Regions from separate parts of the Arthrobacter sp. CAN_A2 genome, predicted to be linked through region 1. Evidence: riboswitches for the same ligand, from Rfam matches in the RefSeq annotation. Region 1 holds a riboswitch; each other region holds the start of a gene.
The links. A riboswitch is a leader RNA that binds a small molecule or an ion and turns the genes downstream of it on or off. The one in region 1 is predicted to bind cyclic di-AMP.
Positions count from the first base shown of each region.

Region 2: another riboswitch for cyclic di-AMP. It lies ahead of IWX63_RS11425 (C40 family peptidase); the one in region 1 lies ahead of IWX63_RS07740 (LysM peptidoglycan-binding domain-containing protein).
Region 3: another riboswitch for cyclic di-AMP. It lies ahead of IWX63_RS11750 (NlpC/P60 family protein); the one in region 1 lies ahead of IWX63_RS07740 (LysM peptidoglycan-binding domain-containing protein).

Region 1 is NZ_JADOUS010000005.1:89,375-99,847, forward strand. Features, by position in the region: gene IWX63_RS07725 (aliphatic sulfonate ABC transporter substrate-binding protein) at 1-219, shown strand, start outside; gene IWX63_RS07730 (ABC transporter permease) at 216-1,073, shown strand; gene acs (acetate--CoA ligase) at 1,094-3,043, shown strand; gene IWX63_RS07740 (LysM peptidoglycan-binding domain-containing protein) at 3,133-4,068, opposite strand; cyclic di-AMP (ydaO/yuaA leader) riboswitch at 4,072-4,255, opposite strand; gene IWX63_RS07745 (hypothetical protein) at 4,373-4,588, opposite strand; SAM riboswitch class I at 4,723-4,827, shown strand; gene IWX63_RS07750 (O-acetylhomoserine aminocarboxypropyltransferase/cysteine synthase family protein) at 4,919-6,298, shown strand; gene IWX63_RS07755 (CoA-binding protein) at 6,295-6,807, shown strand; gene IWX63_RS07760 (hypothetical protein) at 6,873-8,435, opposite strand; gene IWX63_RS07765 (RNA polymerase sigma factor) at 8,432-8,986, opposite strand; gene IWX63_RS07770 (carbon-nitrogen hydrolase family protein) at 9,316-10,122, opposite strand; gene IWX63_RS07775 (DUF427 domain-containing protein) at 10,203-10,473, shown strand, end outside.
Region 2 is NZ_JADOUS010000007.1:206,078-216,550, forward strand. Features, by position in the region: gene smc (chromosome segregation protein SMC) at 1-1,513, opposite strand, end outside; gene IWX63_RS11410 (3-oxoacyl-ACP synthase III) at 1,746-2,771, shown strand; gene IWX63_RS11415 (alpha/beta fold hydrolase) at 2,765-5,401, shown strand; gene IWX63_RS11420 (NAD-dependent epimerase/dehydratase family protein) at 5,398-6,363, shown strand; gene IWX63_RS11425 (C40 family peptidase) at 6,596-7,432, opposite strand; cyclic di-AMP (ydaO/yuaA leader) riboswitch at 7,435-7,642, opposite strand; gene mutM (bifunctional DNA-formamidopyrimidine glycosylase/DNA-(apurinic or apyrimidinic site) lyase) at 7,753-8,715, opposite strand; gene rnc (ribonuclease III) at 8,716-9,504, opposite strand; gene rpmF (50S ribosomal protein L32) at 9,581-9,784, opposite strand; gene IWX63_RS11445 (YceD family protein) at 9,787-10,353, opposite strand; gene IWX63_RS11450 (YdcF family protein) at 10,471-10,473, shown strand, end outside.
Region 3 is NZ_JADOUS010000008.1:34,121-44,593, reverse strand. Features, by position in the region: gene IWX63_RS11785 (amino acid ABC transporter ATP-binding protein) at 1-155, shown strand, start outside; gene fdhD (formate dehydrogenase accessory sulfurtransferase FdhD) at 208-1,035, opposite strand; gene IWX63_RS11775 (molybdopterin molybdotransferase MoeA) at 1,132-2,409, opposite strand; gene IWX63_RS11770 (DUF6457 domain-containing protein) at 2,406-2,690, opposite strand; gene mobA (molybdenum cofactor guanylyltransferase) at 2,708-3,319, opposite strand; gene IWX63_RS11760 (HNH endonuclease) at 3,316-3,813, opposite strand; gene IWX63_RS11755 (NlpC/P60 family protein) at 4,027-4,929, opposite strand; gene IWX63_RS11750 (NlpC/P60 family protein) at 4,967-5,866, opposite strand; cyclic di-AMP (ydaO/yuaA leader) riboswitch at 5,872-6,039, opposite strand; gene IWX63_RS11745 (metal-dependent transcriptional regulator) at 6,170-6,868, opposite strand; gene serC (phosphoserine transaminase) at 7,121-8,245, shown strand; gene IWX63_RS11735 (MFS transporter) at 8,302-9,579, opposite strand; gene IWX63_RS11730 (DUF3027 domain-containing protein) at 9,614-10,246, opposite strand; gene IWX63_RS11725 (cold-shock protein) at 10,256-10,473, opposite strand, start outside.

The DNA of each region.
Region 1 (10,473 bases):
CCGACGGTCGCCGAGTCGGTCATCATCGACCGCACGAACCTCGACGTCGATCCCGCCCCGGGCGACGCCCAGCGCAGCGTCCTCGAGAAGATCGGCCCCGTGTTCGTCGAGACCGGCGACGTGCAGACCCAGGAGCAGATCGACGAAGCCCTGGACTCCCTGTTCGACGCCTCGCTCGTCGAGAACGCCGATCCGGCGTCCATCGGCTCCGATTCATGAGCGCCGACCACGCGACGCCGGTGAGCGCGCAGGGCCTGAAGGCGATCGGCGCGTCGGTGACCGGTCCCGGGACGCAGAACGACGCGGGGCGCGGCAGGGCGGTCCGGCGCACCGGCGCCATCCTGCTCGGGCTCATCGTCCCCGCCCTGATCCTGCTCGCCTGGCACCTCAGCACGGCGTCCGGCTTCTTCCGCGCGTCGCAGCTCCCCTCCCCGGCGTCAGTCCTCGCGGCCGCCGTCGACCTGATCGAACGCGGACAGCTCGCCACGCACATCCTGATCTCCACCCAGCGGGTGGTCCTCGGCTTCGTCATCGGTTCCCTGCTCGGCGTGCTCGCCGGTGCCCTGCTGGGCCTGTCCCGCATCGCGGACGTCCTGCTGACCCCGACCGTGGGCGCGCTGCGTGCCGTGCCCTCGCTGGCCTGGGTCCCGCTGCTGGTCCTGTGGATCGGCATCAACGAGGACTCGAAGGTCACCCTGATCAGCATCGGCGCCTTCTTCCCCGTCTTCACCACGCTCTACCTCGGCCTGCGGCACGTGGACCGCAACCTGGTCGAGGCCGCCCGCGCCTTCGGGCTCAACGGCATCCGCCTGCTGACCACGGTGCAGCTGCCCGCCGTCGTGCCCGCCCTGTTCTCGGGCCTCCGCCTGGCCCTCGCGCAGTCCTGGCTGTTCCTCGTGGCCGCCGAACTCATCGCCTCGTCGATGGGGCTGGGCTTCCTGCTGACGGACTCCCAGCAGACGGGCCGCGTGGACCGCATCATCCTCGCGATCATCCTGCTGGCCGTGATCGGCAAGACGACGGACGCACTCCTCGGCATCGCCGAACGCTGGGCGGTGCGACGGTGGGCGTAGGCACGGTGGGAGCAGACACGGTGGGAGCAGACACAGACACAGATCCAGGCACGACGACGGACGGGACGACCGCGCCCCGGGAGGAGGCCGAGCGCCTCGCGTTCTGGGCGGAGCAGGCCGCCCGGCTTGAGTGGGCGACACCCTGGCACACCGTGCACACCTTCGAGCGGGCGACGCCGCAGGCGGACGGGACGCTCAGCGTCCCCACCATCGAGTGGTTCGCCGGGGGCACCCTGAACGTCGCCGCGAACTGCGTGGACCGGCACGTCCGGGCCGGTCGCGGCGATCGCGTGGCGCTCCACTTCGAGGGTGAACCCGGGGACCGTCGCACCGTCACCTACACGGATCTGCAGGACGAGGTGTCGCGGGCCGCGAACGCTCTGCTCGCGCTCGGCATCGGGACGGGCGACCGCGTGGTCGTCTACCTGCCGGTCCTCGTCGAGACGGTGGTCATCACGCTCGCCTGCGCACGGATCGGCGCCGTGCACTCACTGGTCTTCGGCGGCTTCTCGGCGGAAGCGCTCCGCTTCCGCGTCGAGGACACGGGCGCCAAGCTGCTGGTCACCACCGACGGCCAGTTCCGGCGCGGCTCCGCCGTGCCCGTGAAGGACAACGCCGACGCCGCGGTGGCGGGGACGAACAACATCGAGCACGTCCTCGTGGTGCGCCGCACGGGGTCGGACATCGGCTGGACCGAGGGCCGTGACGTGTGGTGGCACGACGTTGTCGACACCGCGTCACCGTGCCATGAGCCGGAGGCGTTCGACGCCGAGACGCCGCTGTTCATCATGTACACGTCGGGGACCACCGGGAAGCCCAAGGGACTGGTCCACACCTCGGGCGGGTACCTCACGCAGGCGTCCTGGAGCTTCGAGCACCTCTTCAGCAGCCCCGACCCGGCGCTGCGCGACCAGGACGTCCACTGGTGCACGGCCGACCTCGCCTGGGTGACCGCACACACCTACGAGCTGTACGGGCCGCTCTCCAACGGCGCCACGCAGGTGCTCTACGAGGGCACCCCGAACACGCCGCATGCGGCACGCCACCTCGAGGTCATCGAACGCTACGGCGTCACGAGCTACTACACGGCGCCGACCCTGGTCCGCTCCCTCATGGGCTGGTTCCCGGACGGCGTCCCGGGCTCCTACGACCTCTCGAGCATCCGCGTGCTCGGGACGGTCGGCGAGGCGATCAACCCCGAGGCATGGCGCTGGTTCCGCCGGAACCTCGGCCGCGACGAGGTGCCCGTCGTCGACACCTGGTGGCAGTCCGAGACCGGCGCCACCGTGCTCTCCCCCAGCCCCACTGATGCCGACTTCAAGCCGGGGTGCGCCGCCCGCGCGCTGCCCGGCGTCAGCACGCGCATCGTCGACGAGGAGGGCCGTCCCGTCCCCCCGGGCGTGCAGGGCCTGATCGTCCTGGACCGGCACGGCCCGGCCATGGCACGCACCGTCTGGGGCGACCCGCAGCGCTACCTCGACTCCTACTGGCGGGCGTTCGCCGCGCAGGGCTGGTTCCTGGCCGGTGATGGCGCGCGGCACGACGACGACGGCGACACCTGGATCCTGGGCCGCGTGGACGACGTCATCAACGTCTCGGGCCACCGCCTGTCCACGATCGAGATCGAATCGGCGCTCGTGGCCCACCCCCTCGTCACCGAGGCCGGTGCCTGCCCCGTGCCCGATCCCCTGACCGGCCATGCCATCGCGGCCTTCGTGGTGCTGGCCGCGGGCACGGATCCGGACACGGATGTCACCTCGACGCTCCGCGCCCACGTCGCCGCCGCGATCGGGCCGATCGCGCGGCCGTCCGCCGTCGTCGTGGTGCCCGATGTGCCCAAGACGCGCTCCGGCAAGATCATGCGCCGCCTGCTGACACAGCTCTACGCGGGCTCGCCGCTCGGGGACACCACGTCCCTGCAGAACGAGGGGTGCATCCCCGGGATCCAGGACGTGCTATCCCGTCGCTGACGCTTCTCCGGGGAAGAGGAGTTAAAAGAAGGAAGCGGCAGGGCCCCGTCCAAGCACCTGCCGCTTCCCGCGTGTGGTTCGTTCCGGTGTCAGCCTGCTACCCGGACGAAGGATGCTCCCGGGAGGTCCGAGAGGGAGTGCTGCATGGTGAGGTTCGCCCCGTTCATGCCGCTGCTGATGACCTGGCCGCCACCGGCGTAGATCGCGACGTGGCCGGCGGTGATGACGAGGTCGCCCGGGGCGGGGCTTCCCACGGTGGGGCCGAACTGGAAGAACTGCGAGGGGCCGAGATCGCCGGCGGCGATTCCGGCGGAGCGCAGTGCCTGCTCCACCAGGATGGTGCAGTCCTGGATGGCACCGGCGGCGAGCTGGGACTGGGCGGAGGCCAGGAGGGTGCCCGCGACGCCGCTGGAGGCTACGACGGGGGTGATCTCGGCGGAGGCCAGGTACACGCCCGACTCGGGAGCCGCGGACACGGCCGGAGCGGGGGTGACAACCGCGGCCTGCTGGACCGGCGCCGCGGGAGCAGCTGCAGGAGCCACGAAGGCCGCGGGTGCGGCCACGGGCACCGACACCGTGACGGCGGGGGCCACAGCGGCGCCGCCCGTCGGGATGGTGATGGTGTCGCCCGGGAAGATGATCGATGCGACGGACAGTCCGTTGGCCGTGAGGACCGCGGTCAGGTCGGCGCCGTAGCGTGCCGAGACGGCGCCCAGCGTGTCGCCTGCGACGACGGTGTGCGTCGTCGCGGTGGCGCCTGCGGCAGGAGCTGCGACGGCAGCGGGTGCCGCCGGTGCTGCGGGAGCTGCGACGACCGCGGGGGCCGTCGTCGTGCCCTGCTCGGTGTACTCACCGGCGTGGGCGGCACCCACGGTACCGAGCGCGAGGCCCGAGGTGACGGCGACGATAGCGACGGGGCGGCCGACGGCGGTGGCGTGAGCCTTGGCGGCGCGGGACAGGCCCTGCAGCGCGAGATTGCCGTCGATGTCGGCACGGTGGCGCGCTGAAGTGATGTTTCGTGACATGGTTCTATACCTCTCCCATGCCTGCGGGGTGAGCTGTCGGGTTCGGATGGGAGTCACCCGGTCGGGCATCACCGAGAGGTGATGCGATGCGACTTAACCCCAGGGACGGCCGGCAGGTGGCCCGGCGCATCCCAAAAAAACTGTGGTTCCCCCGTCCCTGCCTTCGTGTTTCGAGCGAGTCTTGGTCGGCGGCAGGGCTCGGCAATCCGTCCAGGAGCGCCTCACGGTGGCGGAGGCACGTGCCGACCCTACCCAGCACCCTGCCGGTTTGTCACATTTGAATAACGGGAGGTAGGGTGCCCCCTCAACCCCGCAGTGCCCGCCAGCGACGGACGGCGAGGAACGTCCCCACTGCGCTGAGCGCGAGCAGCACCGACTGCTGGACATAGAACCAGTCCGTGACCGCCGCTCCCGGGGCGCCCGCCGCGACCATGATGCTGGTCGCGAGGACGAGCGTCAGCACGGCGCCGACGTACCAGAGCGTCTGCCACAGTCTTCGCTCCTGTGCACGGCTCGCCATTCTCCAGTCCTCCACCCCTCCAGCCTAGGCGTCGCACGGGTGCCCGCGCCGCCGCGCGCGACGCCGTCCGCAAGGCCGACCTCACACGGGGACACATGGTTTGGTTCTGCAGCGGCTCGGTGTCAGACTCGACCCGACCATCCCGAGCGGCCGAGAGATCTGGCTCATTGACGCCGCAGCAACCCTGGCCTCCGCGTTCCCGCGGCGACAAGAGGGTGCTACCGCCAGACCGATGGAGGAAATCATGAGCATCCCCCCAGCCGCCTCCGGCACCCAGCCCGACCCTCGATCCACCGTCGCAGTACCCGAATCCAGCAAGGCAGGTGTCTGATGGCAGATCGTTCCTTCGGTTTCCGCACGCGCGCACTCCACGCCGGCGGCACTCCCGACGCCACCCACGGGGCCCGGGCCGTCCCCATCTACCAGACGACGTCGTTCGTGTTCAAGGACACCAATGACGCCGCCAACCTCTTCGCCCTGCAGAAGTACGGCAACATCTACTCGAGGATCGGCAACCCGACGGTGGCCGCGTTCGAGGAGCGCATCGCCTCCCTGGAGGGCGGGATCGGGGCGGTGGCGACGGCGTCGGGCATGAGCGCGGAGTTCCTCACCTTCGCGGCGCTCTGCCAGGCCGGGGACCACATCGTCGCCGCCTCCCAGCTGTACGGCGGCACGGTCACACAGCTCGACGTCACGCTGCGCCGGTTCGGCATCGAGACCACCTTCGTCCCCGGGACGGACCCCTCGGACTACGCGGCCGCCATCCAGGACAACACCAAGGCGGTCTACGCCGAGGTGATCGCGAATCCCTCCGGCGAGATCGCCGACCTGGCAGGCCTCGCGAAGGTCGCCCACGACGCCGGCGTCCCGTTCATCGTCGACTCCACGCTCAGCACCCCCTACCTGGTGCGCCCCATCGAGCACGGCGCGGACATCGTCATCCACTCGGCCACCAAATTCATCGGCGGGCACGGCACCACGCTCGGCGGCGTGATCGTGGAGAGCGGCCGCTTCGACTGGGGCAACGGCAAGTTCCCCATGATGACCGAAGCCGTGCCCTCCTACGGCAACATCCAGTGGTGGGCGAACTTCGGGGAGTACGGATTCCTGACGAAGCTGCGGACCGAACAGCTCCGCGACATCGGGCCCTCACTCTCGCCGATGTCGGCCTTCCAGCTCCTGCAGGGGGTGGAGACCCTCGCGCAGCGGCTGGACGAGCACCTGGAGAACGCCCAGGCCGTCGCCGAATGGCTGCAGGCCGACCCGCGGGTGGAGTACGTCAATTACGCCGGGCTCCCCACCCACGCCCACCATGAGCGTGCGAAGACCTACCTGCCGCAGGGCCCCGGCTCCGTGTTCAGCTTCGGCATCAAGGGCGGCCGCAAGGCGGGCCAGAAGTTCATCGAGTCGCTGCAGCTCGCCTCGCACCTCGCGAACGTGGGCGACTCCCGCACCCTCGTGATCCACCCGGGCTCGACGACGCACCAGCAGCTCTCGGCCGAGCAGCTCGTCGCGGCGGGCGTGCCCGAGGACCTCGTCCGTATCTCCGTGGGCCTGGAGGACCTCGAGGACATCCTCTGGGACCTGGACCAGGCCCTGGACATCGCGGCCAACGCCTCCGATGCCGCATTCGAGGACCTGCCGCAGGAAGCGGCCGGAGTGGACGACGACGATGCATCGGCAACGCGGGCAGTGGGAGTGGGAGCATGAGCGGCAGCACCGGCAACGCGACACCCGAACGGACCTGGGAGGGGCCGACGGCGCCTGAACGGCTGAACCTGCTGCGGAACGCGCGGTCGATCGCGATCGTCGGCGCATCGGACAAGCCCTCGCGGGCGTCCTACTTCGTCGCGACCTACCTGCAGTCCTCCTCCCCCTACCGCCTGTACTTCGTGAACCCGGTGGCGAAGGAGATCCTCGGCCAGCCGGCCTACGCGTCGCTGAAGGACCTGCCCGAGGTGCCCGACGTCGTCGACGTGTTCCGCAAGCACGACGACCTGCCCTCGGTGCTGCAGGAGACGCTCGACGTCGGCGCGAAGACGCTCTGGCTGCAGCTGGGATCGTGGCACGAGGACGTCGCGCGCGAGGCCGAAGCCGCGGGCCTGGACGTGGTGATGGACCGGTGCATCAAGATCGAGCACGCACGCTTCCACGGCGGGCTCAATCTCGCCGGTTTCAACACCGGTGTGATCTCCTCCAAGCGGCAGATCACCTCCTAGCGGAGATCGAACCCTCCCGCGCTCACCCCTGCGGGCTGGTCAGCGACTGGCTGGTCCGCGACTGGCTACTCGGGAGCGGACGCATCCGGCGCTGGCTGCTCCGAGGCGGACGCAGGCGCCGGCTTCCCTGGGACGGGTCGCTCTTGAGCGGGCGCATCCGGCGCTGGCTGCACCGCGGCGGACGCAGGCGCCGGCTTCCCTGGGACGGGTTGCTCGGGAGCGGGCCCGCCGGAGGCCGACTGCTCCTCTTCCGTTTGCCCGGAACCGGGCGTGGACGCCGGCCGTTCCTCGACGGGCTCCGCTGGGGGTCCGGGCGTGGACGCGGGGGCCAGGTCGGGCACGGATGTCGCCTCGCCTCCACCGGGTTCCCCGAGCAGAAGCTGGTCCGGATCCTCGTGGACGGGTGTGGCCGGGACCTGCTCAGGACGGTCCGCCTGCGCGAGCAGCCACACCCTGCCCTCCGGCGCGGGGGTCGCCCGCGCGCCGGCGGACGAGCCGCCCTTCCCCCGTGGGTCAGCCTCAGGACCGGGCGCAGCCTGCTGCCGGTCCTGCTTCATCTGCCGGACCTTGGGACCCGAGCCGCCCGCCTTACCGTTCCCGTGTCCTGTGGCCGAGCTGCCCGCCTTAGCGTTCCCGTGTCCTGCGGCCGAGCTGCCCGCCTTACCGTTCCCGTTTCCTGCGGCCGAGCTGCCCGCCTTACCGTTCCCGTTTCCTGCGGCCGGATCTCCCGCCTTACCGTCTCCGGAGACCTGGGAGCCGCCCGCCTTACCGTTCCTGGAGACCGGACCCTCGGGAGCCGGGCTGCCCGGTGCTGCGGTTCCGGACACGGGGGTTCCGGGCGCAGGGGTACCACGCACGGGGCCTCCCGACGCCGGCGTGGCGCGACGCTCCTGTCCGGGCGCCGTCGAGGATCCGGCCGGGGCGACGGGTGAAACCGCCGGCGGCACGGCGGCAGGGCGAGCGGCAGGAAGAGACGCCGCGGGCGGTGCCTGACGGGCAGGAGGGACTGCCGTGGGTGGACCAGCAACAGCCCGCGCACCCGCGGCAGCGGCCGGCGCGGTGTCCACGGGGACGAGCTGCGCGGCATCGACGGGTCCGCGCGGCGCGGCGTGCGCCACGGACCCGGTGTCCGCACTGGACGGACCGGCGTGGGCTGCCGGGCCCGAGTCCCCCTCAGCCGTCGGTGCCGGAACAGCATCCTCGAGCGAGCGGGCCGTGCCGTCGACGAACGGGGCGACGACGCTCTCGTCCCGCTCCGCCCGTGCACCGGGAAGGGGGTGCGCCCGGTCCGCGCTGTCCCGGATACTGAAGCGTGTGATCGACTCGACGGCCTCGCCGAGACTGTCGGTGAAGGCGGTGCCGGCTGCCACGCCGGACATGCCGACGCCCATCGACACGGCCAGGGCTCCGCCGATGAACGTGATGCGTCGCTTGTTGCGGCGGCCCGCGGGTGTCTTGCCTCCGGCGGCCATCAGCTGGGCGAGCTCGGCGGTCGGCTCGGGTGCGGGGCCGGCCTTGAGGCTGCCGATGGTTTCCACGGCGCGCACCAGGGCGGCGTCCGGGGGGATGCCGGCCTCGTCGAGGAGATGCAGCACGGCGTCCGGCGACGGCGTCTCACGTCCAGTCATAGCGCTTCCGATTCATTGGGTTGAACGAGTTCCTTCAGCTTGAGCAATCCCCGCCGTTGCAGCTGCTTCACCGATCCCGCGGACCTCCCGAGGATCTCCGCGACCTGGTCGATCGGCAGCTCCGCCACGATGCGCAGGAGGATGACGTCGCGCTGCTCGGTGCTGAGCTGCTCGAGCAACCCGCCGGCCCCTCCGGCGTCGAGATTGCCGAGCGCCACCGCCTCCGCGGATGCGGTGGTCCGGGTATCGCCGTCGATCTCGTAGCCCACCAGGACGGGCGTCCGCGTCCTCTTCCGCACCTCGTCCACGTAGCGCGCATGGGCAACGGAGAAGGCGAACGTGCGCAACCCCGGCAGCCCTCCGGTGACCGACCCCAGTCTGGAGAAGACCGCGAGGAAGACTTCCTGGGTGAGGGCTTCCGGGTCCTCGGATCCGCGCCCCACGAGATAGCCCAGGACCGCGGGGCTCAGCGACTGATAGATGAGGGACAGGGCCGCCGGTTCGCCTGCTTGCGCGCGGGTCAGCGCATCATCAGGCAGCGTCGGGACCACGTTTCATCTGTTCCTTGTTCGAGCGGGACGGCGTCACCATCGTAACCGTCGCCTCCCGACCAGGGCGGAGGGCCATGCGTGTACGTGCAAAAAAGGCCGCACCGGGGCCCGTTGGGGGATAAGCCTCGGTGCGGCACTTTCACTCTGGTAATCGACCGGGGGTCGGAAAAAGTTACGCCCGTCCCGTCTCTTCTCAGATTTCTTTCCAGGGCCCTACTTCAGGGCGTTCGAGGCGCGCCGCTTGTTGAACACGTCGAACCCGACAACCCTGGTCCGGGGGCCGCGGCCCCTCCGCGGAGGAGGAGGCCGTCGGGCGGGAGGACTCCGCGTCAGTGGGCGTCGACAATGGTCTCGTTCCGCGCGAAGCGCCTGTTCCGCAGGACGGGCAGGAACTCGCGGACCTCGTCGACCCGGCGTCGGGTCACCTCGGTGGTGACGACGCCGCGCTCCTCATCCTCGAGGTGTGCCTGCGGGACCCCCATGGGGTCGATGACGGCGGAGTGGCCGATCGTGTGGCTGCTGGAGGTCCCGGCCGCCGCGACCCACACCGTGTTCTCGATGGCCCGTGCCTTGAGCAGGGTCTCCCAGTGCTCGATCTTGTGCTCGCCCTTGAACCATGCAGCCGGCACGCAGATGAGGTCCGCCCCGGCGTCGGCGAGCGCCCGGGCCTGCTCGGGGAACCGGATGTCGTAGCAGGTCATGAGCCCCACCCCGAGACCGCCGATCCGGGCCACCTTGACCCCGCCGTCGCCGGGCTTGATGCGCGTGGACTCCTGGTAGCTGAAGGCGTCGTACAGGTGCAGCTTCCGGTACGTGTCCACGATCCGGCCGGTCCCGTCGACGAGGACGAGCGTGTTGAACGGCCGCTCCTCGCCGCTGGGTTCGTAACCCCCGGCGACGACGGCGATGGAGTGCGCGGCCGCGATGAAGGACAGCTGCTGGACGAAGGAGGTCCAGGTGGCCTCCACGGCCTGCTGGAGGGAGCCCTCGACCCGGCCGACCGTGAACATCGACTCCTCGGGGAAGACGATGAGTTCCGAGCCCTCGGCGGCGGCCTCCGCCGCGAGGTCCCGCATCACGGCGAGATTCGCCGCGGCGTCCCCACCGGGCCTGAACTGACCAACGCTGACCAACATGTTCCCGCCCTCACGTGTGTATGACACCTTCCGTCCAGCGTACAGACTCCCGTCCAGCACGCCGGAGTAGCCTTCATCCCATGAGGAACCCGTTGAAGAGACAGCGCGTGGAGCCCGGCCCCGGCCAGGAATCCGTCTGGGACTACCCGAGGCCGCCGCGGGTGGAGCGGATGACGGCGAGGATCGAGGTGCGCTTCGGCGGGCAGCTGATCATCAGCACGGACAACGCCGTCCGGGTCCTCGAGACGAGCCATCCGCCGGTCTACTACCTCCCGATCGACGAGTTCGCGCCCGGGGTCCTGGTGCCGGTCGAGGGCACCACGCACTGCGAGTTCAAGGGTGCCGCGAGCT
Region 2 (10,473 bases), on a different contig from region 1:
CGAGGAGGGCCGCGGAGCCGTCGCGCTGCTGCAGGCCCTCACGCTGCGCCTCGAGCCGCGCGGCCAGGGCACCGCGCTCACGTTCCGTGGCGCGCTCCTGCTCCACGAGGGCGGCCACGTCCTGGGTGAGGGACCGGAGGACGTCCGACGCCGCCTCGTGATCGGCGTCGAGGCCCTCCTCGCCCTCCTCGTCCCCGGCGACCCGGCCTTCGAGCGCCTGGAAGTCGTGCTCGGCCGTCCGACGTCGTTCCTCGGCCGCGGTGATGGACGTGCGCAGGCGCCCGAGCTCGGCGACCGCGGACTCGACGCGCGAACGTGCCGCACCCACGGCTCCCGCGAGCCGCGCATCGCCCTCGCGCCGGTCCGCGGCGGCCCGCAGGAGGCGCGCGAGCCTCGCATCCTCGGCCGTCGAGGCCTCTTCCGCGGTGCGCCGGGCGGTGAGGGTCTCCTCGAGGGCACGGCCGAGGACCGCCACTTCCTCCGCCAGGCCGGCGACCTCCGCCCGCACGCGCCCGGCCTGCCGGTCGAGGTGGTCGGGGTCGCGTCCCTGGTCCGGTTCCGACGCCTGTCCGAGGAGGTGTCCGCGGTCCTCGGCGCGCGTTGCGAGGGCGGCGAGCTTCTCCCGGGCGCTGGAGAGCGCGTACCAGGCCTCACGTGTCCGGTTGAGCGCCGGGACGGAGGCCGCTGCGGCCCGCTCGAGGTCCGCCTGCCGCTCCCGGCGGGCGCCGAGCAGCGTCTCGATCTCGTCGCGGCGTTCCTGCAGGGCGGCCTCGGCCGCGGTGTCCCGCTCGAATCCGGCGCGCAGGGTGACGAGCTCGGCGGCGAGCAGGCGCGACCTCGCGTCACGCACCGCGAACTGGACCTGCTGGGCGCGCCGGGCCACCTCGGCCTGCTTCCCGAGCGGCGTGAGCTGCCGGCGCAGCTCCCCCGTTAGGTCGGACAGCCGTGCGAGGTTCGTCTGCATCGCGTCGAGCTTCCGCACGGTCTTCTCGCGCCGGCGACGGTGCTTGAGGATCCCCGCGGCCTCCTCGATGAAGCCCCGGCGTTCCTCGGGGGTGGCGTGCAGCACCTTGTCGAGCTGCCCCTGGCCGATGATGACGTGCATCTCACGGCCGAGCCCGGAGTCGGAAAGGAGTTCCTGGATGTCGAGGAGTCGGCAGTTCTTGCCGTTGATGGCGTACTCGGACCCGCCCGACCGGAAGAGCGTGCGGGAGATCGTCACCTCGGAGAACTCGATGGGCAGGGCGCCGTCGGTGTTGTCGATGGTGAGGGATACGTGGGCCCGCCCGAGCGGCGCGCGGCCGGACGTCCCGGCGAAGATGACGTCCTCCATCCTGCCGCCGCGGAGCGTCTTGGCCCCCTGCTCCCCCATGACCCAGGCGAGCGCGTCGACGACGTTGGACTTGCCGGACCCGTTGGGGCCGACGACGGCGGTCACGCCGGGCTCGAAGTCGAAGGTGGTTGCCGAGGCGAAAGACTTGAACCCTCGCACGGTTAGACTCTTCAGATGCACGGTGGCAGGCTCTCCAGATGGGGTAGGACCTCCCTAATCTACCGGAGTCCACCGACGGCACCGGGTAGCGGGTAGCCAGGACGGCGGTCCCCGACGCTTCCGGAGTGACCGCCGATGCATTACCAAGTAGGCTTACGAAAGTTTCAGCAGTATCCGAAGGCGTCCAGGCCGACCCACTCGTGGGTACCTTCCCGGCCACAGACCGGCGCTATCAGTTGACGAGGCAGGAAATTTGACCGGTAACGCGACCTTCCGACATGACAACACGGCTTTGCTCGCCGTCACGAGTGTGGAGGCGCCGGTAGTCGTCAGTTCCGCAGAGTTCGACGAACGGCTTGCCCCCAGCCTCAAGAGACTGCGCCTCTCCAAGCGGCTCCTCGAGCGCGTCGCAGGAGTCACCGAGCGCAGGTGGTGGTCCCCCGGCTCCGACTTCGACGACGCCGCGATCGAGGCCGGCGCCAAGGCGATGGCCGAGGCGGGCATCGAGCCGGGTGAGGTGGGCCTCCTGATCAACACCTCGGTGACGCGACGCAACCTCGAACCGTCGGTCGCCGTGAAGATCCACCACTCGCTCGGCCTCCCCTCCTCGGCCATGAACTTCGACCTGGCGAACGCCTGCCTCGGCTTCGTGAACGGCATGACCCTCGCCGCGAACATGATCGATTCGGGGCAGATCAAGTACGCGCTGATCGTCGCCGGTGAGGACGCCCAGAAGACCCAGGAAGCCACGTTCCGGCGGCTCAACCGGGAGGATTCGACGCGCCAGGACTTCCTGAGCGAATTCGCGACCCTCACGCTCGGTTCGGGGGCGGCCGCCGCCGTGCTCGGCCCCGCGGACCTCCACCCGGGCTCGCACCGCATCCTCGGCGGGGTGTCCCGCGCCGGGACCGAGCACCACGAACTCTGCGTCGGCGGGATCGACGGCATGTACACGGACACCAAGGGCCTGCTCGACGGCGGCCTGGAACTCGTCGTCACCGCGTGGCACGAGGCGCAGGCGGACGGCTGGGCCTGGGACTCCATGGACCGCTACGTCACCCACCAGGTCTCCAACTCCTACACGAACGCGATCATCAAGGCCGTCGACCTCGAGCGCGACCGGGTCCCCATCACCTTCCCCCACTGGGGCAACGTAGGGCCCGCATCCCTGCCCATGACCCTCGCCCAGGAGGGCGCTTCCCTGAGGTCCGGGGACCGTGTCCTGTGCCTCGGCGTCGGGTCCGGCCTCAACACCTCGATGATGGAGATTGCGTGGTAGCACTCCCCGGCGTCGACCCCTCCTGGTCGACGTATCTCGACGTGCCCTCGACCAGCGGGGCGGACCGCCCCGGCACCACCCACCGCTGGCACTACCTCGACAACGGCGCCGACCTCGCGGGCGGCACGATCCGGGGCACGCTGCTCTGCGTGCACGGCAACCCCACCTGGTCCTACCTCTGGAGGACCTACCTCGCCGCCGGTCGCGCAGCGGGCTGGCACGTCATCGCCGTGGACCAGCTCGAGATGGGCTACTCCGAGCGGACGGGCGTGTTCCGGCGGCTGGACGACCGCATCACCGACCTCGAGGACTTCGTCTCGGCCGTCGGGCTCACCGGCCCCGTGGTCACCGTGGGCCACGACTGGGGCGGCGTCGTCAGCCTCGGCTACGCCGACCGGAACCGGGAGGACCTGGCCGCGGCCATCCTCACCAACACCGCCATCCACCAGGACCCGGACCGGCCCATCCCGGCGCCGCTCAGGCTCGCCCTCGCCCCGGGCGTCCACGGCCTCGGCACCCGGACCACGAGCGCGTTCCTCGACGTGACGCTGGCCCTCGCCCGGCCCGCCCTCGCCCCCGACGTGCGCCGCGCCTTCCGTGACCCGTACCGCACGGCCGCCGATCGCCAGGGCATCACGCACTTCGTGTCGGATATCCCCGCGGATCCCTCGCACCCCAGCTACGCGGCCCTGACCAGGACCGCCGAGGGCATCCGCAGCCTCGGCGTCCCCGTCCTCATGATGTGGGGGCCGCACGACCCGATCTTCTCGGACCCCTACCTGGAGGACCTCGCACGGCGCCTCCCCCACGCCGACGTCCACCGCTTCGAGCGTGCGAGCCACCTCGTGCAGGAGGACGCCGACACGGCGTCGACGGCCATGCAGTGGCTGGCCGGACGATCGGTCGGACACCCCGCAGCCGACAGCGGAGTCCCGACCCGCGACGACGTCCCGGCCCCCGACAGGGCGCCGCATGTCCCGCTCGGCCGGCGACTCACCGAGCTGGCCGCCGGACCGGACGCCGCGCGGACCGCTGTCGCGGAGATGAAGCCCTCCGGCCCGGCGCGGACCCTCTCCTGGCAGGAACTCGCCGACGACGTCGCCGCCGTCGCCGCCGGACTGACCGCGCTCGGCTACGGTCCCGGCAGCCGGGTGAGCCTCCTCGTCCCGCCCGGCGTGGACCTGACCGTGCTCATCTACGCGTGCCTGCGCATCGGCGCCGTGATCGTCGTGGCCGACGCCGGCCTCGGCGCCCGCGGCCTCAGCCGTGCCGTGAAGGGGTCGGCGCCCGACGTCGTCATCGGCATCGAGCGCGCCCTCGTCGCGGCCCGCGCCTTCGGGTGGCCCGGGCGGCGGATCAGCGCTGCTCCCCTGCCCCCGGCAATGCGCCGGGCGCTGCGCGTGGAAGCCTCGCTCAACGACCTGCGCGCCGCACCGCCCGGACCCGCCCCCGAAACGCCCGACGCCGACGCCGACGCCGCCATCCTCTTCACCTCCGGCTCCACGGGCCCGGCGAAGGGCGTGGTCTACACGCACCGGCAGCTCTCCGCCATGCGGGACGCCGTCGCCGCCACCCTGGGCCTGGGCGAGGGAGCCTCGCTCGTCGCGGGCTTCGCGCCCTTCGCGCTGCTGGGACCCGCACTCGGCGCGACGTCGGTCACCCCGGCCATGGATGTCACGGCCCCACGGACCCTGACCGCGCAGGCGCTGGCCGACGCCGCGGACGCGATCGACGCGACGGTCGTCTTCGCGTCCCCGGCCGCCCTGCGCAACGTCCTCGCCACCGCCGACGCGCTGACGGACGAGGGCAGGACGGCCCTGGGGCGGATCTCGCTGCTGCTCTCGGCGGGAGCACCGATCCCCGTGCCGCTCCTCGAAGCGGTGCAGGACCTCGTGCCGTCCGCCGCCCTGCACACCCCCTACGGCATGACGGAGTCCCTCCTCGTCGCCGACATCGACCTCGCGGGCATCCGCGCTGCCGCGGCCGCCGCGGAGGACGGTCTCGACGGCGCAGGGGGCGGGGTGTGCGTCGGGCTTCCCGTGCACGGCGCCCGAGTGGCCGTCAGTCCACTCGACGGCAACGGGTCGGCGACGGGCGAGGCCACGACGGCGCCGGGGCGGACCGGCGAGATCCTCGTCGACGCTCCGCACGTCAAGGACCGCTATTTCCGGCTGTGGAAGACGCAGCAGGAATCGACACGGACTGCCCCGTGGCACCGCACCGGGGACGTCGGTCACTTCGACGCCGCCGGACGCCTCTGGGTCGAGGGCCGGCTTGGCCATATCATCACGGCGGCCTCCGGCGTCCTGACGCCCGTCGCCCTCGAACAGTCGCTGGAGACGATCGACGGCGTCCGGCTGGCAGCCCTCGTCGGGGTCGGTCCCGCAGGTACGCAGGCCGTCGTCGCCGTCATCGAAGCCGACGCCGCGGGGCGCCGCCCGGCCCTGGCCGATGCTCCGCTGGCGGACGCCGCACGGGCCGCCGCCCGGAGCCACGGCGTCGACCTGGCTGCGGTCATCGCGGTCCCCGCCCTTCCCGTGGACATCCGGCACAACGCGAAGATCGACCGCACGCGCATCGCCGAGTGGTGTGCCCGCTTCCTCTCCGGCGCCCGCGCAGGGTCCCTGTGACCGTCCTCGTCACGGGGGCGAGCGGGATGCTGGGGCGCGCCGTCGCCGGGCACCTCATCGCAGCCGGTGAGGACGTCCGGTGTCTCCAGCGTCGGCCCTCCACCGTCATCGGCGCGCAGGACGTCCTGGGGGCCATCACGGATCCGGTGGCCGTCGCCGCCGCGGTGCAGGGCTGCCGCGCCGTGATCCATCTGGCGGCGAAGGTCTCCTTCACCGGCGCCCCTGCCGAGTTCGACAGCATCAACATCGACGGGACCCGGATCCTGCTGGACGCCGCCCGGGCGGCCGGCGTCACCGACGTCGTGCACGTGTCCTCGCCGTCCGTCGCGCACGACGGCTCGTCGCTGGTCGGCGCTCCCGCCGGCCGCGCGGACCCGGCACACGCGCGCGGCGACTACGCCCGCACCAAGGCCGCGGCCGAGCTGCTCGCCCTGGGCCGTTCGACGCCGGCGTTCCGCGTCGCTGCGGTCCGGCCGCACATCGTGTGGGGGCCCGGCGACACGCAGCTGGTGGAACGCGTGATCGAGCGCGCGCGCCACGGGCGCCTGCCGCTGCTCGACGGCGGGACCGCACTGATCGACACGACGTACGTGGACAATGCGGCGTCGGCCATCGTCGCGTGCCTGCGGCGCATGGACGCGGCGCAGGGCCAGGCGCTCGTCGTCACCAATGGCGAGCCCCGCGCGATCGCCGAGCTGCTCGGCGGGATCTGCCGTGCCGGCGGGGTGGAGCCACCCCGCCGGTCCGTTCCGGGAGCCGTGGCCCGGGGAGCGGGGTCCGTGATCGAGCGCGCGTGGCTCCGCCTCGGCAGGACGGGTGAGCCGCCCATGACCCGCTTCCTGGCCGAGCAGCTGTCGACGGCGCACTGGTTCGACCAGCGGCACACGCGCAGCGTGCTCGACTGGCGTCCGTCCGTCAGCGTCGACGAGGGGCTCGAGCGCCTCGCGGCGTACTACCGCTGAGGCCCGCTTCCGCCTTGCCCTTCCTGCGCCTGATGGTGCAGCTGTGGCGGGTCGTGCCGTCGAACACCCGCCACATCTGCGCAACGGACGCATTCCGCGCACGCACCCCGGGTGCCGGCCCCCTGCGCCGGCCGCCTGCCCGGCCAAAAACGCAGAAGGACGGGATGCGTGATGCATCCCGTCCTTCCGACCGTCCTGCTGGTGGCGCCGGCCGTACGGCCGACGGACTCAGCTAGCGGGTGTAGTACCCGTCCACCGACATGGCGCTGACCGAGTGGACCAGGGTGCCCTGCGAGGCGTTCAGGGCGCTGACCATCTGGCCGTCACCGAGGTAGATACCCACGTGGCTGCCACCGTTCTGGCTCACCAGGTCACCCGGCTGGGGGTTGCTGGTGGGCGTCAGGGCAGCGAACTGGTCCCAGGTGGTGCGCGGCAGGCTGATGCCGTTCTGGGCGTAGGCCCACTGCACGAACGCCGAGCAGTCCCAGGCGCCGAACGCGGTTCCGCCGTACACGTAGCCCGAGCCCACGCCCTGCATCGCCGTTCCGACGATGCCGCCGCCGGCCGCCGGAGCGACGGACTGGAAGCTGTACGCGGGGGTGGCTGCCGGAGCGGCCGGAGCAGCGGGGGCTGCGACCGGAGCGGGTGCCGCGGCGGGCACTGCGACGATCGAGGCCGACTGCGCGGAGTACTGCGCGGGAGCGGCGGAACCGCCGAGGGAGATCGACTGGCCGGGGTAGATGACCGAGGCGTAACCGAGTCCGTTGGCTGCGAACAGCGCGTCCAGGCCGACGCCGTGCAGTGCCGCGATGGAGCCGAGCGTGTCGCCGGCCTGCACGGTGTAGGTGCCCGCGGCAGCGGTGGAGGCTGCTGCCGGCTGGGTGGTGATCTCGCCTGCGGCGTTCGCCGGGAGCGATGCGCCGAACATGATCCCTGAAGCGACGGCGACGACGGCGGCAGGCTTGCCGGCGACGGAGGCGCTTGCGGAGACGGCTCGTGACGCCGTGATGAAGGGGTTGATGCGCGTGGGGACGGCCCGGTGGCGCGCGATATGGCTCTGCTTGGACATGTTGTTGCCTTTCCCAATGCCTGCGAAGTTAGCTGTCGGGTTCGGATGGGACATCCGGACACGCTTCCTGCAGACCATCGTCCCCAGGACTGGTCTGCGCGTGTCTTTACCCCTAGGACCCGTGATCGAGTCCGCTAGTGGTTCCCCCGCCCCTGTCGAATGTGTAGTGCGAACGGTCCGTCCTCATCGACAGGGTTAGGCAGTGTGAGGATGGGCGCCCATCCGTTGTGGATCGGACGCGAGACCAACCGTACCGGCTCCCGGCGCCGGTTGTCACATTTAGATCACGAGGCGAAAATCACCTTTTTCCACCAAAGATGTCAGAGCCGTGCATTGCGTGGTCTGGGCTGGCACTGCGGGCACAGATAGGACGATCTGTTCATGAACGATTCGCGGCGCAGCAGTGTGTTCCTGCCCACGGACGCACAGCGGCGGCAGGGCCTGCCCTCCCGCCCATAGGCCTCCAGATCGCGGGCGAAATAGCCCGACGCCCCGTTCACGTTGACGTACAGGGAGTCGAAGCTGGTGCCACCGGCCGCCAGCGCGCGCTGCATCACCGAGGTGACGGCGTCCACGATGCGCTGGGTATCCGGGCGGCGCATCGTGTCCGTGGGGCGCGCATAGTGGAATCTGGCGGCCCACAGCGCCTCGTCGGCGTAGATGTTGCCGATCCCGGAGACGAGTCCCTGGTCGAGCAGGGCGCGTTTGAGTCCTGTCCTGCGCCCGCGCAGACGTTCGTGGAGGGAGTCTGCGGAGAACGCCGGGTCGAGGGGGTCGCGCGCGATGTGCGCGGCCTGGTGGGGGATGAGTGGGAGGTCCGATGCTCCGAGCCCGCCGGGCAGCCCGTCCGGCGTCGGCTCCAGTTCCGCGACGAACATGCCGCCGAAGATCCTCTGGTCGACGAACCGCAGGTCGCCCGGCAGGGCGGCGCCGTCGTCGTCGACAGCCGGCGAGAGCGCGAGGCGGACCTTCAGGTGCTTCTCCCGGGGGGCGTCGGGTTCCTCGACGAGGAGCTGCCCGCTCATCCCCAGATGCGCCATCAGTGCGACGTGCGGGCGATCGCCGGGCCGGCCGGCGTCCTCGAGGGTCATCCACAGGAACTTCCCCCGGCGCACCACGTCCGTCACACGGGCACCCGTTACGTTGCCGACGAAGTCCTCGACGCCCTCGACGTGTCGCCGGAGGGACCGGGGATCGAGGATGTCCACCGATTCGACGGTGCGGCCCACCACCCAGCGCACGAGGCCGCGGCGCACGACCTCGACCTCGGGGAGTTCAGGCACTCAGGCCCCGTCGGGCGACGCGGAAGCGTCCCGAACGCCGGTGACACCCGCGACACCCGCGACACCGGTGCTGCCGCCATCGGCCGGCCCGCCCTGCAGCGTCGGCTCCTGCTGCGCCGTCAACGTCTTCCAGGACTCGGCCGCGGCCGCCTGCTCGGCTTCCTTCTTGGAGTTGCCGCACCCGGAGCCGTACTCGGTGCCACCGATCAGCAGGCGGGCCGTGAACGTCCGGGCGTGGTCCGGTCCCGTGCCGTCCACCTGGTAGTCGATCGTCCCGAGCCGCCGGGCTGCGGCGGTCTCCTGGATGCGGGTCTTCCAGTCGGTGCCCTCGCCGAGCACCGCCGAATCGCGCAGCAGCGGCCCGATCAGCCGCATGACCATGGCGCGGGCCGTCTCGATGCCGTGGCTGAGGTAGGCCGCCCCGATGACGGCCTCCATGGTGTCCGCGAGGATCGACGCCTTGTCGCGTCCGTTGGTCAGCTTCTCCCCCTGGCCCAGCAGCACGTAGCTGCCGAGATCCAGGGTGCGGGCCACCCCGGCGAGGGCCCTGGTGCTGACCACGGCGGAGCGCCGCGTGGCGAGTTCTCCCTCGGACAGCGCGGGGTTGTCCCGGTACAGCGCGTCGGTGACCGCCAGCCCGAGGACCGAGTCGCCGAGGAACTCCAGGCGCTCGTTCGTCGGGATCCCGCCCTTCTCGTAGGCGTAGGAGCGGTGCGTGAGGGCAAGACGAAGCGTCCCGGTGTCGATATCGACTCCGAGACGCTTCGTGAGGTCTTCCGTATTCTTCACAACTGCATCAGCTGATCCAGCACCGGACGGACGCCCGGGCAGGCACAGGGCCTGGCCGCGGGGCGCGGGTCCGCTGTCAGACGTCGGCTACCTTGCGGCCCTTGTATTCAAGGAACAGCGGGGTGCCGGCGGAATCGGTGACAACCTTGGCCTGGTGGGCGAGGCTGTAGGTGACGCGGCCGTTCTCGAGGGTCTTGACCAGCTTGGGGGCGGTTGCCTTCCACTGGGACCGGCGTGCGCGGGTATTCGCGCGGGACATCTTCCGTTTCGGGACAGCCACGGCTAACTCTCTTCCTTCTCGTCTGACTCTGACTTGGGTGCCGCGTTCTGCTCGGCGGCGGTGCCCGTCAGCCCGGCAAGGGCTGACCAGCGAGGATCCAAAACTTCATGGTGGTGGTCAGGATCGTCGTTGAGCTGCGCTCCGCATTCGGAACACAGGCCCTGGCAATCCTCCCGGCACACCGGCTGGAATGGCAGCGACGTAACCACTGCATCCCTCAGCACGGGTTCCAGAGCGACCGAATCGTTCTCCACCGTGTGCTGTTCTTCTTCGCCTTCCACCGACAGCGACGCGGAGTCGCTGTAGAAGAAGAGCTCCTGGATCTCCACGTCGCGGTCAAACCGCAGTGGCTCCAGGCACCGGCCGCACTCGCCGGTTACTTCGACGTTTGCCGTTCCCGACACCAGGATCCCCTCGTGTACCGACTCGAAGCGCAGATCGAGTTCCATATCGGAACCCTCCTGCACGCCGATCAATGCGACGCCGAAATCCTTGGGTACCGGTGCATGTTCTTCGACTGTCCGCATGCTTCCCGGACTGCGTCCGAGATCCTTGACACTGAATGTCAAAGGCGAACTGAGATCGCTTTTAATGGTGACTCCTGTAGAACATATGACCGACGTACCATCCTAGCCTGATCAGGCGGGCAGGCCCAAAACGGGTGGGCCGTCTAGGCTCGGACCGTGATG
Region 3 (10,473 bases), on a different contig from region 1:
CGCATGAGCTGGCCTTCGCCCGCGAGGTCGCGGACGAGGTCGTCTTCATGGACGGCGGGGTCGTCGTCGAGCACGGCCACCCCGACCAGGTGCTGCGCGCTCCCCGCGAGGAGCGCACACGCCGTTTCGTGCAGCGCCTGCTCAACCCCTTCTAGGCGGATGCCCGGGGCCGGCTGCCGGGTCGAACCGGCGAGCCGCGCCGGCCGGTCAGGCCGCGATGCGGTCCGGGTGCGAGTAGCAGTTCAGCGTCGTGCCGCGGCTGAAGCCGACGAGCGTCAGCCCGGCGTCGTCCGCGAGGTCCGCCGCCAGCGAGGACGGCGCGCTCACGGCCGCGAGGACCGGGATGCCCGCGAGCTGCGCCTTCTGCACGAGTTCGAAGGATGCCCGTCCGGAGACCTGCAGGATCATCCCGCGCAGCGGCAGCATGCCCTCGCGCAGCGCCCAGCCCACCACCTTGTCGACGGCGTTGTGCCGTCCCACGTCCTCCCGGAGGCACAGGAGCTCCCCCTCCGGGGAGAAGAGTCCTGCGGCGTGCACGCCACCGGTGCGGTCGAACAGCTTCTGGCTCTCGCGCAGGCGGTCCGGCAGGGAGGCAAGGATCCCGAGGTCGACCGGCGACGTGTCGGTGTGCAGGTCGAACCGGGAGGACTTCCGCACCGCGTCGATGGACGCCGTGCCGCAGATGCCGCACGAGCTCGAGGTGTAGACGTGGCGTTCCATGGCGGTGTCCGGCAGGACGACGCCCGGCCGGAGCTGGGCCTCCACCACGTTGAAGGTCTGCTGCCCGTTGTCGTCCACGCCCGCGCAGTACCGCAGGCTCGGCAGCTGACCCGGCTCCCAGACCACGCCCTCCGAGACGAGGAACCCCGCCACGAGGTCGAAGTCGTCCCCCGGCGTGCGCATTGTCACGGTGAAGGCCCTCCCGTCGAGGCGGATCTCCAACGGCTCCTCCCCTGCGAGCACGTCCTCGCGACGGCCTGTCTGTGCTCCCACGCGGAACTTGGTGATGCGGCGGCGCTGCGTGACCCGGTTCATTCGGTACTCCTTACCTCGGCCCTACGATCGAGGTTAGTTGACCCCGGGCACTATCTGGTGTGTCGGCTTCGACACAGGACCATGGACGGCGTTCGGCTACGTCCGCGACACCGCGGGCGGGGCCCACGGCAGCGACAGGGCCGGCACCGGATCGCCGGCCTGGCATCCCTCCGCGGGGACGACCATCACGCCGTCGGCCGCAGCGAGTCCGCGAAGCATCCCCGAGCGCTGGTGCGTGCTCGGCACGGCCCGCCCGGACTCGATCCGGTAGGGCACCAGGCGGCTTCTCCCCGGCAGCGGTTCGAAGGCGTCGGCCGACACCACCGGCGCGGGCTCCTCCAGCGATGAACCGCGCAGCCCCGCGAGCAGCGGGCCGGCGACGGTGATCATGGCCATCATCGCGGCCAGCGGGTTGCCGGGGAGCCCCACGAGGAAGCGCCCGTCGGGGAGCCGGGCGAGCAGCGTCGGATGCCCGGGCCGCATGGCGATGCCGTCGATGATCATCTCGGCCCCGACCTCCATGAGTGCCCGGCGGATGTGGTCGGCCAGGGAGCTTCCCGTCCCGCCCGTCGTGATGAGCACGTCACCGGATGCCCGTGCGAGCGAGAACTCGTCGGTCGGTTCTGCGCTGATGGCCGCCACGACGTCGTCGAGGTCGTCCTTCGCGCGGCCGGACACGTCGACGTGGCCGCCCAGCATCGCGACGAAGCCGGGCAGCTGGGGGCCGAAGGTGTCACGCACCTGGCCGGCATGCGGGAGCCCGTGCTCGATGACCTCGTCGCCGGTCATCAGCAGCGACACCCGGGGCGCCCGGAGGACGGCGAGGGTGTCGTGGCCGCACACCGCGGCGAGGGCTATCTGGGCCGGGTTGAGGACGACGCCGGCGGGGATCGCCAGGGAGCCCGCCTCCGCCTCCTCGCCGGCGGGCCTGACATGCTCGTCCGGCGACGGCTCGTCGGGGCGCGCGGACCCGTTGCGGTCCAGCGTGCCTCCACGCACCGCGCCGTGCTCGGTGCGGAGGACTCCGACGGTGTTCTGGGGCACCACGCCGCCGGTCAGGATGAAGGTCGCCTCACCGGGCGCGAGCGACACCTCGCCGGAATCGCTGTGCGGGGACGGCCTGCCGCGCGGGTGGTCCTCCGGCTCCGGGCGGGTCACGAGCGTCCAGGGCGGTTCGCCGTTCACCGCCCAGCCGTCCATCGCGGACGACGCATAGTGCGGGATGGACTGCAGGGCGTGAACCGGCTCCGCAAGGGTCTGCCCCAACGCATCGGCGAGGGGCACGGTCTGGAACGGCAGGGGGCGCCCGGCCCCGTAGGCCAGGGCGCGGGCGGTCGCCCAGTGGGCGTTGGTCGCGGCGAAGCCCTCGCTCACGCGGTGCCGCCTTCCGCCGCGGCCTCGGCGCAGAGGGCGTCGGCAACTCCCAGCGCCGAGCGCATGGCCACGTCCTCGTCGGCCTGCCCACTGCCCACGGCCAGACCGGCGGCGTAGCCCGCGACGAACGTCGTCAGGGGCGCGGCCGGGCGCACCACGCCGTGGGCCGCCTTGCCCGCCAGGTCGAGGACGGCATCGATGTCCACGTCCGTCCCGTCGATCTCGAAGGCGGCGAGCAGCCGTCCGGTCCATTCATGCAGCAGCTTCTGGCGATCGTCCATGAGCCCTCCGGGAGGTGCTAGGGGACGTCGACTCCCAGGACCCTCGCATCAGCCCAGGTGTCGACGTCGTGCGTTGTGCCCGGCGCAACCGGGACAGGTCTGGTCCTCACACTAGCAAGGAGGCTGCGCATCGACAGGTTGTCGGCTGTCCCGGCGGCGAGGACGGCGTCGACGGCGGCCGCCAGATCGTCACTCCGGTAGAGCGCCGCGAGCGGCTGGGCGCGGCCACCGTCCACCGCCACGAGCGATGCGTCGCCGTCGGCGGCGGCCTCGGCGAGCAGCGCGTCGACGAGCTCGGCGACGCGGGGCATGTCACAGGCGACGACGGCGCACCAGGGAGACCGGCGGTCCGTCCAGGCCCGGAATCCTGCCACGAGCCCGGCCGCCGGTCCGGCGAAGGCGGGCTCCTCACGAACGAACGACGGCGTTCCCGGCACCGCGCGCAACCCGTACTCCTCGGGCCCAGGACCCACGACCACCATCTGCTCCGCGCCGGTGAGAGCCGCGCAGGTCAGCTCCAGCAGGGTCACGCCCTCCAGGACGAGTCCGGCTTTCGGGACCCCGCCGAGCCGGGAGGACCGTCCTCCGGCGAGGATCACGGCGTCGAACCGCGGCCGGTCCGCGCTCACGCGGCCGTCTCCGTGAGGAATTCGCTCCACTGCGGCGCGGGCCTCTCCAGTTCGCGGATCTGCCACTGGGGGCCGCGGGGCGGTCGCGGGACAACCCGCAGGGACCAGCCGAGGCTGGCGAGCGTCTTGTTGCCCTTGGCGTTGTTGCATCTCAGGCAGCAGGCCACGAGGTTCTCCCAGGTGTCGCCTCCGCCCCGCGACCTCGGCATCACATGATCGATGGTGGACGCCGCCTTCCCGCAGTAGGCGCACAGGTGGTTGTCCCTGCGCAGCACGCCGCGTCTCGTCGCTGTGATCTCATGCCGGTAGGGGACCTTCACGTATCTGTTGAGCAGGATCACCGAGGGCCTTCCGAACACTTCTGCAGGACCGACTACGGGGTCGTCGTCCTCTGCCACGACGCTCGCCTTCCCCGTGAGCACAAGGACCAGCGCCCGGCGGAAGGTGATGACCGCCAGCGGTTCGTACCCTGCATTCAGAACAAGAGTGCGCATGCGCCGTGCCTCATTGCTGACCTGTCCCCCGTAACCGGTTGCCATCCCGGGGACCGGGAGAAGTGCTTCGGATTGACTATGCAAGGGTAAGCCGCACCCGGTCCCCCGTGGAACGCCGGGACCGAGGAGTTGCGGGGATCTGCGTCCGCCATGCCTTAACGGCACGAGGACCGGCACGGCGTGCCGGTCCTCGTGCGTCAGGTGTCGTCCGCGTCAGCCGCCCACGCGGATGTACACGCCGCCGGAGCCGAGCTCGGCCGGAGCGATGACCGTGGAGTTGCCGTTGAATCCGCCGTGGACGGCCTGGCCGCCGCCGATGTACACCGCGATGTGGGCCATGCCCATGCCCCCGTCGGCGTAGTAGATCAGGTCGCCGGGGATGGCCTCGCCGGCACTCACCGTCCGGCCGAGGGACAGGTAGCCTGCCGGCCAGCCGTGGAAGTTGATCCCGGCGGCGGCGAGGGAGTTGCTCGCCAGGCGCGTGCAGTCCTGCGTGACGCCGAGCTGGCCCCTGGCGGCAGCAGCGATCGTCGCCGCCACGCCGGAGGAGGGTGCGGGAGCAGGCGTCGAGGCCGGAGCGGCCGTCAGCGCGCGTACTTCAGCGACCGGCGCCGGGGCTGCCGGCGCCGGGGCGGGCGCGGCCGGTGCGGCGATCGGGGCTGCCACGGCCGGAGCAGCGACGACGGCGGGGGCTTCGACCACAGGCGCCGCGACGGCCGGAGCAGCGACGACGGCGGGGGCCGCGACCACGGGCGCCGCGACGACGGGCGCCGCGACGACGGGCGCTTCGACGACAGGCGCCTTCTTGACGACCGGCTTGGCCTTCACCTTGACGGGGGTCATGTTGAAGGACACCACGGTCTTGTCCGAGGCGACGACAGCCGCGCGGGCGGTCGTCAGGGTGATCTTGGACGCTGCGACGTCGCGCTGGGGCTGGAGGTCGGCGGCGTTGGCAGCGACCCCGCTGGTCAGGACGAGCCCGGACGCTGCCGCGAAGACGGCGGCCTGCCTGCCCATGCCGCCGGCGTTGGCGGACACGGTCCGTGCGAGGACGGAGAGGCTCGCGGCGGTGCGCGCCTCGTCCCGGTGGCGGGCGACGGTGGGGCGTGAGGACAAGAGTGATGACATGAGGGTGTTCTCCAGGTGTGGGGTTCTAGCGGACGCGGACGAAGCCGGCGCCGGGAAGGTCTGAGAGGTTGTGCAGGCCGGTGTTCAGGCCGTTGAGGCCACCACTGATGACCTGTCCGTTGCCGACGTAGATCGCGACGTGGCCGCCGGTGATCACGAGGTCACCGGGGGCGGGCGATCCGACGACGTCGCCGAACTGGAAGAACTGGCCGGGAGCGAGATCGCCCACGGACTTGCCGACCGAACGCAGGGCCTTCTCGACCATGGCGGTGCAATCCTGTGCGACGCCGATCTGGGAGTACGCCGAACCGACCAGGCCGGCGGCGACGCCGGAGGACCGGACGGGGGCGGGCGCCTGGGCAACAGGGGCCGCGGGCACCGCGGCGACGGCCACGGGAGCGGGGGCCGGGGCGGCCACGACGGGAGCGGCCACGACGGGAGCGGGGGCTGTGACGGGCTGGGCCTGGACGGCGACCGGCGGGATCGCGACCGGTGCGGCCTCGACCACGGGAGCCTCGACGACGGGAGCGGCCTCGACCACGGGAGCCTCGACCACGGGAGCCTCGACCACGGGAGCCTCGACCACGGGAGCCTCGACCACAGGAGCTGCCTCGACGACCTTCGGAGCGGCCGTCACCTCGACGGCGACGCGGTCGAAGGACACCGTCGCGGTGGCCGGTACGGTGACCTCGGCCGTCACGACGCGCTCGATGCTCAGGACTGCGGAGGACTGCACCTCACGCTCGGCGACTGTCGCCCCGTGTGCCGGCAGTCCGGCGGTGAGGACCAGGCCTGACGCTGCGACGATGACGGCGGCCTGGCGGCTCGCGGATCCGGCATTGGATGCGACGGCGGCGGACAGACCGGTCAGCGGGCTGGTGTTTCTGGGCGCGCAGTGGCGGCCCGATGAAGAGCTTCTGGACACGTTGGATTGCCTCTCCCAACGCCTGCGAGGTGAGCTGTCGGATTCGGATGGGAGTCACCCGGCCGCTGCGTGAACAGCGACTTAACCCCGAGGATTTCTTCTCAGAAACCCAGAATTGGTTCCCCCGCCTCTGCCATGCGATGGTGCGGACGGACCTCCGGCAATGGCAGAGCTAGGCGATTTGCAGGAGGATGCTGGATCTAGAGCGAATCCGGCACGTCTTGAACGTACAACACAACGCGAGATATGTCACATTCCGATCACGGAACGGTGTGTTCTTGGTGACGAAAGCCCTGGAGTCGGTCAGTCCTCGAGGGAGACGAAGACGTGGGAGGCGACCTCGGGCGGCAGTTCGAGGGCACCCTCGACGCCGGGGACCCGCACGGAGACGTAGCCCCCCACCGATTCGAGAGTGAGCCGTGCACCCGGGCGGAGTCCGCCTTCGTCGAGCTGGGTGAGGAGCTCGGGGTCCACCTGGATGGGCTCGGCGAGGCGCGCGAGGGTGACCATGCTGCCGGGGGTGTAGGTCGCCATCGCCGAGAGCAGGGTGACCACGCCGTCGGTGAACAGCTCCGATTCCACGCCACCGATCGCCTCCAGCCCCGGGATCGGGTTGCCGTAGGGAGAATCGGAGGGCTTGCCGAGGAGTTCGTACAGTCGACGCTCCACCCGCTCGCTCATGACGTGCTCCCAGCGGCACGCCTCGTCGTGCACGTACGCCCAGTCGAGTCCGATCACGTCACTCAGCAGGCGCTCCGCGAGTCGGTGCTTCCTCATGACGCCGGTGGCGCGGCGGCGGCCGACCTCGGTGAGCTCCAGGTGCCTGTCGCCCGAGACGATCACGAGACCGTCCCGTTCCATCCGGCCGATGGTCTGGGACACGGTAGGGCCGGAGTGCCGCAGCCGCTCTGCGATGCGCGCGCGGAGCGCGACGATGTTCTCCTCCTCGAGCTCAAGGATGGTCCGCAGGTACATCTCGGTGGTGTCGATGAGGTCCGTCATGCGGGTCAGCTCCTTGGTGCGGTGCGGGGTGCGCGGCTGGAATGCCTCACGCCGGTGAGGGGTGCGGCCATCGGCCCGGCTCCGCCCCACGCCTCCCAAGGTTAACGCATGGCATCACGGGCCCGGCAATCCCCGGGTCCGCGAGGTCCCGCCGGCCGAAGCGTCCTCCCCGCGGACGTTAACAAATGGAGGGCCGTCGGCCACTGGGGCAGAATGAGGGCACCACCCCGCCGTCCACGAGCTGGAGCACCCATGAGCGAATCGCCCCGCATCCCCGCACACCTCCTCCCCTCGGACGGCCGCTTCGGTGCTGGTCCGTCGAAGGTACGGAGCGGCCAGATCGACGCCCTCGTCTCGGCCGGCACCTCCCTCCTCGGGACCTCCCACCGCCAGGCCCCGGTCCGCGACCTCGTGGGGCGCGTCCGCGAGGGGCTCGGCACCTTCTTCGCCGCCCCCGACGGGTACGAGGTCGTCCTCGGCGTGGGCGGATCGACGGCGTTCTGGGACGTCGCCGCCTTCGGGCTCGTCGAGCGGAAGGCCCAGCACCTCTCCTTCGGGGAGTTCGGCTCCAAGTTCGCGTCCGCCACGGACAAGGCTCCGTTCCTCGACGCCTCCAGCATCCTCACGAGCCGGCCGGGCACCCGCCCGGATGCGAAAGCCGAGACGGGCGTCGATGTCTATGCCTGGCCGCAGAACGAGACCTCCACCGGCGTGGCAGCACCCGTCCGGAGGGTCGAGGGTACCGACGACGGAGCGCTCGTCGTCGTCGATGCCACCTCCGCAGCGGGCGGGCTCGACGTCGACGTCTCGCAGGCGGACGTCTACTACTTCGCGCCGCAGAAGAACTTCGCCTCCGACGGCGGTCTGTGGCTCGGCCTCTTCTCCCCCGCAGCGCTGGAGCGTGCCGCGCGGATCGCCGCCGGTGACCGCTGGGTCCCGGACTTCCTCAACCTGCAGACCGCCGTCGACAACTCGCGGCTCAACCAGACCTACAACACGCCCTCGCTCTCGACCCTCGTGACGCTGGAGGCGCAGGTGCAGTGGCTCAACGAGCAGGGCGGCCTGCCGTTCGCGGCGACCCGGACGGCGGATTCGGCGGGGCGCCTGTACCGCTGGGCGGAAGCCTCCCCCGTGGCGAGCCCCTACGTGGCCCGCACCGAAGACCGCTCGAACGTGATCGTGACCGTGGACTTCGACGACACCGTCGACGCCGCCCGCATCGCCGCCATCCTGCGCGCGAACGGGGTCGTCGACGTCGAGCCGTACCGGAAGCTGGGCCGCAACCAGCTCCGTGTGGCCACCTTCGTGGCGATCGAGCCCGACGACGTCTCGGCCCTCATCGGCTGCATCGACTACGTGGTCGAGAACCTCCTGTAGGGAGCCGGCCCGACCGCGCCGGCCTCCGCGGCGGGTCGCCGACCGCGCCGCGCTTCCTACGGGGTGGGGTCGGGTGCGCCGGCCTCGTGGTCGATGCGCAGGCGCCGGGGTGCCGAGCGGTCGTAGCGCAGCCGGACGTCGTGGTACCGCCAGGCCCAGAAGATCCCCGCTCCTGCGGCGATCAGCCCCGACGCTGCCGCGACCCCGAGGCTCCACCGCGGGCCGAACATGTCCGAGACCCATCCCACCACCGGCGCTCCCAGCGGCGTCCCGCCGAGGAAGATCGCGAAGTAGAGGGCCATGACGCGCCCGCGCATGCCCGGCTCGGTCGTCGTCTGCACATAGGCGTTGGCGCTGGTCATCAGCGTCAGCGCGAACAGTCCCACGGGCACGAGCGCCAGCCCGAAGAGCCACAGCGTGGGGGCGACGGCCGCCAGCGCGCACGCGATCCCGAAAGCCGCCGACGCGCCGAAGATGAACCGGAGGCGCGGCCTGTCGCGCCGCGCGGCGAGCAGCGCGCCCGCCACGGATCCCACCGCCATCACCGAGGACAGCACCCCGAAGACCCCGGCGCCCTGTCCGAACTCGGTGCGCGCCATCGCCGCGATGAACACGGCGAAGTTCAGCCCGAAGGTGCCGACGATGAAGATCGCGAGCATCACCATCATGAGGTCCGGCCGGTGCCGCACGTAGCGGAAGCCCGCCCTGATGCGCCCCTTGCCCGGCGCCTGCCGGGGTTGCGCATTCAGTTCGGAGCCGCGCATCGCGAGCAGCACGTAGACCATCGCGCCGAACGTCAGCGCGTTGATCATGAACACCCACCCGGGCCCCACGCCCGCGGTCAGCAGACCCGCGATGGCGGGACCGACGAGGCGCGCCCCGTTGAAGGAGGCACTGTTGAGCGCCACGGCGTTGGGGAGGTATTCGTCGCGCACGAGGTCGGACACGAACGCCTGGCGGGCCGGGGCGTCGAACGCCGAGACGACGCCGAGCGCCAGGGCGAAGGCGTAGACGTGCCAGAGCGCGGCGACGTCGAGGACGACCATCAGACCGAGGCCGACACCCAGCAGCGCCATCGCCACCTGCGTGGTGACGAGGAGCTTCCGCCGGTCGACCGTGTCCGCGATGAGGCCCGCCCACGGCGCGATGACGAGTTGGGGGCCCAGCTGCAGGGCCATGACGATCCCGAGCGCCGACGCGTTCTGCTCGGTCAGGATGTCGTAGACCAGCCAATCCTGCGCGGTCCGCTGCATCCATGTACCGATGTTGGAGATCAGCGCCCCGATGAACCAGAGCCTGTAGTTGTGGATACCGAGGGAGCGGAAGGTACTCATACCCCTCCCGTCCCGCTCCGGCACCACAGGTGCATCACCCGGCGTCGGGCTGTTCCGCGCCGGAGGTCTCCGGATCGTCGTCGCCGGCCACCGGTGTCCCCGGTGTGTGGGACTGGTCGGACGCGCCTGCTGTCCCGGCCGCGTCGTCCACGCCCGACGACGACGCCTCGGCGCTCGCGTCGGCTGTCCCTGCGTCTCCGGCGGCGCCCGACGGCGATGCCTCGTCCTGCGGCGAGTCCTCGGGGCGCACCCGCTGCGACCACGGCAGCCACTCGGGCGCCAGCAGGGAGGACGGGGAGGGCAGGAGCCCCACCTCGCAGACCGTCACGTCCTTGCTCCGCGCCACGCGGGCCACGCTGGCATACCATTGCCATCCGCCGTACCCGGGCAGGAAGGCCTCGAACCGGTGGGTGACCAGGCGCTCTCCGTCGATCGTGGCCGACACGTGGCGGCCCACCTGGGCCTCGGGGGCGATCTCCAGCACTCCCTGGCGCGCCCGTTCCACGGCGGCTTCGAGCACGGAGTCGCTCTTGGGGATGCGGCGGGCAGCCCGGGGCTTGCGTGCCGGTTCGACGCCGGCGGGTGAGCCTGCCTCGGCGCCCGCGGGAGTCGCGTCGATGTCGGTCGAGGGCGCACCGTCGACGGCGTCCATGTTGCTCGGGATCATGATGGAAGCCTACGCGTCGAGGTCGTCGGCAACCGCCCGCAGGACCGCCGCGACTTTCACCGCATGCGCCTTCTCCGGATAGCGCCCCTTGCGGAGGTTGTTGGAGACGGCGTCGAGGAGCTTGATGAGATCCTCCGTGATGACAGCCATGTCATCGGCGCTCTTCCGGCTCGCCTTGACCACCGAGGGGGGCTGCTCGAGGATGCGTGCGGAGAGCGCCTGGGGGC